Regions from separate parts of the Rothia sp. HMSC065D02 genome, predicted to be linked through region 2. Evidence: predicted binding sites of a transcription regulator. Region 2 holds the regulator's gene; the other holds the start of a gene.

Region 1 (2,465 bases), on a different contig from region 2:
CTGCCGGTCAGAATGGCGAGATCCTGCATAATAGCCTTGCGGCGATCGCCGAATCCGGGAGCCTTAAGCGCCACAACGTCAAGAGTTCCGCGGAGTTTATTCACCACGAGGGTAGACAGCGCTTCACCATCAACGTCTTCGGCGATAATGGTCAGCGGTTTTTTCGCCTGTACGACCTTCTCCAGCAGGGGCATAATCTCGGCAACCGTGGAGATCTTACCCTGGTAGAGCAGAATGAGGCTATCTTCAAGAACCGCTTCTCCACGCTCGACATCGGTCACGAACGAAGGCGAAAGGTAGCCCTTGTCGAACTGCATACCCTCGGTAATGTCAAGCTCAATCTCGGTGGAGGAGCCGTCTTCAATGATAATGACGCCATCCTGACCAACCTTTTCAAATGCCGATGCCAAGAGCTCGCCGATCTGGTCGGACTGAGCCGAAATAGCGGCAACATGTGCAACTTCCGGCCCCTGTACCTCGCGGGCATCCTGAAGCAGACGCTCGGAGACCTTCTCAACGGCGGCCTCAATGCCACGCTTCACCTCTGCGGGTGCCGCACCGCTTGTTACATTGCGCAGGCCCTCATTCACGAGTGCCTGCGCCAGCACGGTTGCGGTAGTCGTACCGTCACCGGCAACGTCGTTAGTCTTGGTGGCTACCTCTTTAGCAAGCTGCGCGCCCAAGTTTTCATAGGGGTCTTCAAGCTCGACTTCGCGGGCGATCGAGACACCATCATTCGTAATAACCGGTGCGCCCCACTGTTTATCGAGCACAACATTGCGCCCGCGTGGACCGAGGGTAACCTTGACCGCATCGGCGAGTTTGTCGACGCCAGCCTGCAGGGACTTACGGGCGGCATCATTGAATTCAAGCTGTTTAGCCATGAATATTCGCTACTCCTTGAAGGTTATGAGCGTTCGATATCGTAGAAGGCGCGCGTGCGCCGAATCTAGGTCGTGTATGGCGGATGCGCCGCGCGAGAAACCGGCGGCGCATCCTGCATACATGCGAAATTAGTCGACGATCGCCAGAACGTCACGAGCGGAGAGGATCAGGTATTCCTCGCCCTGGTACTTGACCTCGGTGCCGCCGTAGCGGGAGAACACGACTACGTCGCCTTCGGCGATATCGACGGGAACGCGGTTGCCCTTATCGTCCACACGGCCGGGGCCCACAGCTACTACGCGAGCCTCCTGCGGCTTCTCCTTTGCAGTTTCGGGAATAACCAGACCGGATGCGGTGGTCTGCTCAGCCTGCTCTAGTTTGACAACTACTCGGTCTTCGAGGGGCTTAATAGCCATAGGTATGCTCCTTTTTAGTCAGCGTTTTTAAAAATTTGTGAAGCGGTTTAGCCCTAGTGCCTGGGCGTTTAGCACTGCACCGCTTCGAGTGCTAAATTCAACTTTAGAATCCCGGCGGCACCCGGTCAAGAATGCGCGCCGTTTCGAGGGCGGCGTTTCGCGCACAGGATAATACGCGAGCGCCCCGTGAACCTGCCGCAGCATCCAAGCCTTCTGCATATGCTCATGCCACTACACTTAAGCCTATGGTTGATTTTGTGCCCCCGCCGCCGTTTGCCTTGCCGTCCGAGCTGCCTTTTACCCGGCAGGCGTTAGATGCCGCGGATGCGCTTTTCCCCTATAGTCAAGAGCACTCGCTCGAACAGGTTACGCGGCTGCGGGCGCAGGGGTTCACGCCCGATGAGACCGCCAATATTCTCAGCCTTGTTAAGGCGCGCACTCGGGCGCTGTCAAAGTTCGGCGATAGGGCGCGCACTATGTTTTTGACCGAGCACGGCGCGCAGCAGGCGACTCGACCGGTTGTTGCTGCCGAGCACGCGGCCGTGTTTGCCCGTGCCGGGGTTCGCTCGGTTGCCGATCTGGGATGCGGTATCGGCGCGGATTCGTTGGAGTTCGCGCGCGCTTCCTTAGCGACTGTTTCTGTGGAGCTTGACCCGTTGACGGCATCTTTTGCTGCCGCAAATCTGGCGGATTTTTCGGGTTCACGAGTTGTGGTCGGTGATGTGACGAATTTTAACCCCGAGAGTTTTCGTGATGGCAACGGCAAGGTCGTGCAGGGCATTTGGCTTGATCCGGCCAGACGTGATCTGACCGGAGTCGTAAAATCCCGTACAGAACGTATTTTTGATCCAGAAGCCTATTCTCCCCCGCTTTCGTTCGTAGTGGATCTGGTCAAAACCGGTATTCCAATGGGTGTCAAACTTGGTCCAGGGATGCCGCATGAGGCTATTGCGCGCCCCGAGGATATTCGGAGCGAGGCGAACCCGCATCCGCGTGTCACGGCGCAGTGGGTTGAGCATGAGGGTTCTCTCGTAGAGTTGGTGCTTTGGTTTAATGCTTTGGCGCAGGAAGGCGTTGCACGCACGGTCACTATACTGCGGCAGGAGGCGACGGGACAGGCTGAAGACGGGGGCCTGCGCATTCACAAAACCATACTGATTAGTC
Region 2 (2,465 bases):
TCCCTGGCCATGACAGGTCTCACAGGTTTCGGGGTGGGTTCCGGGAGCGGTTCCTTTACCTTCACAGGATTTACAAGTGACGGCCGTGTTAAGCTCTACAGTCTTTTCGACGCCAAAAACTGCGTCTTTAAGGGATATCGAGACGTTGATAAGTGCGTCTTGTCCCTGGCGTACGCGGGATGCGGGACCGCTTTGTCCACCGCCTCCGGTAAACATATCGAAGAGGTCTTGGAACCCGAAACTTCCTGAGCCAAAGCCGCCGAACCCTCCTGCGCCTCCAGGGAATCCTGCACGACCCTGTTCATCGCCGGTAGCGTCGTAATTACGACGTTTCTCGTTATCTGAGAGTACTTCGTAGGCGAGGGTTACACGTTTGAATTCCTCAGCTGCCTCTTCGGATGGGTTAACGTCGGGGTGCAGTTGACGCGCCTTTTTACGGTACGCTTTTTTGATCTCTTCGGGGCTTGCATCCTTCGAGACTCCAAGAGTTGAGTAGTGATCGCTCACGTGTTTCTTCTATCCTTTTCGTACCGGAGTGCTCCGGATATGGTGTCAATATAAAATCGGTAAGTTTACGGGGTTCTGAGGAATTACTCGCACGATGTCATGATGCTCGTGTGCCTAAGACATGACCTAGATAGCGAGCTACCGCGTTCACCGCCGCAATGTTACCACGGTAATCCATGCGGACTGGACCCACCACGCCAAGTTTTGCCGTATGCTTCCCCAAGGCGCCTTCATTATCTGGTAAATGTTGTTTGCCGTATGAAACTACAACGGGTGAATCGTATTCACCAGTGACAATAGAAGCTCCTTGAAGCGCTTGCTCCGTATTCTCGTGACCGATCCTTACACTGTACCCGGCTTCTTGAACCGATGCGTGAGACAGCACGCGAAGCAGCGTAACTTGTTCTTCGAGCGCATCCAAAATGGGAGCTATGCTCGCCGAGAAGTCGTCGTGACTTCGTGCTAGGTTTGAGGTGCCAGAGATCGCGAAGCGAATATCTCGTTCAAAATAAGGTTGTGCTCGCAGATGATCCACGATAGCTTCGGTAAGCTCCGGAGAACGACCTCGCAACGCTGGATGATGCGCTTCTGGCAGCAATGCACTTATGTTTTCGAAGGGTAAACCCTGAAGCATTTTAAGCAGGTTTTCTTTAATCGCTGCAAGAGCTGACACAGTTTCATCATGCGATAAGGCTGTAGTCTCCGGCAATATCACGGTAACCCGGTGGATTGTGCCAAGATCACTGATAAGCAATGCTAAAAGCGTGCGTGAATCTAGGGGTACGAACTCAAGATGCAAGAGAGTTCCAGCGTTACGTGTTGGGTACTGGATAAGTGCTACCTGATGCGTGAGATGCGCAAGTGTTCGGGTGGCGGCTTCAATCATGTCTTCTACGCTGTGTGCGCTTTCAAGAATTTGCCGTAACGCCGAAACTTGGGTTGCAGAGAGAGCACGCGGCGCGGTTAGAGCATCGACGAAGAACCTGTATCCCTGTTCTGTAGGAATACGCCCAGCGCTGGCGTGCGGTGCGCTCAAAAGTCCCTGTTCTTCTAAAGCTGCCATATCATTGCGTATCGTGGCACTGGATACTTGAAGATGGTGGCGCTGTGCCAGCGTCTTTGAACCTATGGGTTCGCCTGTGCGCACGTAGTCTTCAACGATTGCCTGCAGTATGCGCATGCGGCGTTCGTGTGACATGGTACTCCTTGCGACCCTATCGGTGGTTAACAATCTGGAAAAGCATAATCTGGCACTCTTGTTGAGAGAGTGCTAAAAACTACTTTTATCATAGCCGGGTAACCCCTAACGGTACTAGTCTTTCGCCAGAAGCGAGTTATCAATACTTTAGAATTGGATGGGTTCTGCCAGAAGCTAACCTGCGGAAACCAGGCAATATCCGTGGTGCCGTTGTACGAAGGATGCAAGATATGAGTGAACGATACGCTTGGGGTGCACAAGATCTATCACGTGCCTCAATAAATAACAGGCCTGCTTCTCCTCGTCGGGTCGAGCTAAAACGCGGGATGGTCCTTGAGGATCTTAACGGGTGGGTTGGCGAAGTAGTGCGTGCCGAACGTATCGGTGGAGAAATATTTTTCGGGCTTGAAGACGCTCACGGACGGGTCAAAAATTTTCCTTTAGGAATCGGGTACTTTCTTGAGGGCGAACCGGTTGAGATTGTTGCCCCAACACCACGAAAGACCTCAGGGCGCAAAATTTCTCGTTCTGGTTCGGTAGCAGTTGAAAACGCTCCAGCACGGGTGGCGCGCGCATCCAGAATCTGGGTTGAGGGGCTTCATGATGCGGAACTCGTCGAGAAAGTGTGGGGCCATGATCTGCGGGTTGAAGGTATTGTGGTCGAGCCCCTTCATGGTGTTGATGATTTAGCAACTGCCGTTGAAGAGTTCTCCCCCGGTCCAGAGCGACGACTTGGAATTCTTGTGGATCATCTTCTGAA

The links. Region 2 encodes HrcA, which represses chaperone genes, less so after heat shock. Its sites were predicted from a motif close to TTNGCACTCGNNNNNNNCGAGTGCNAA; they were not measured.
Region 1: the regulator HrcA is predicted to act here: its motif matches at 1,370-1,396, upstream of groES (co-chaperone GroES).

Annotation. Positions count from the first base shown of each region.
Region 1 covers NZ_KV820089.1:78,725-81,189, forward strand. The annotation lists gene groL (chaperonin GroEL) at 1-884, opposite strand, end outside; gene groES (co-chaperone GroES) at 1,014-1,301, opposite strand; gene HMPREF3016_RS04465 (THUMP-like domain-containing protein) at 1,547-2,465, shown strand, end outside.
Region 2 covers NZ_KV820092.1:494,620-497,084, reverse strand. The annotation lists gene dnaJ (molecular chaperone DnaJ) at 1-507, opposite strand, end outside; gene hrcA (heat-inducible transcriptional repressor HrcA) at 605-1,705, opposite strand; gene HMPREF3016_RS09590 (DUF3097 family protein) at 1,936-2,465, shown strand, end outside.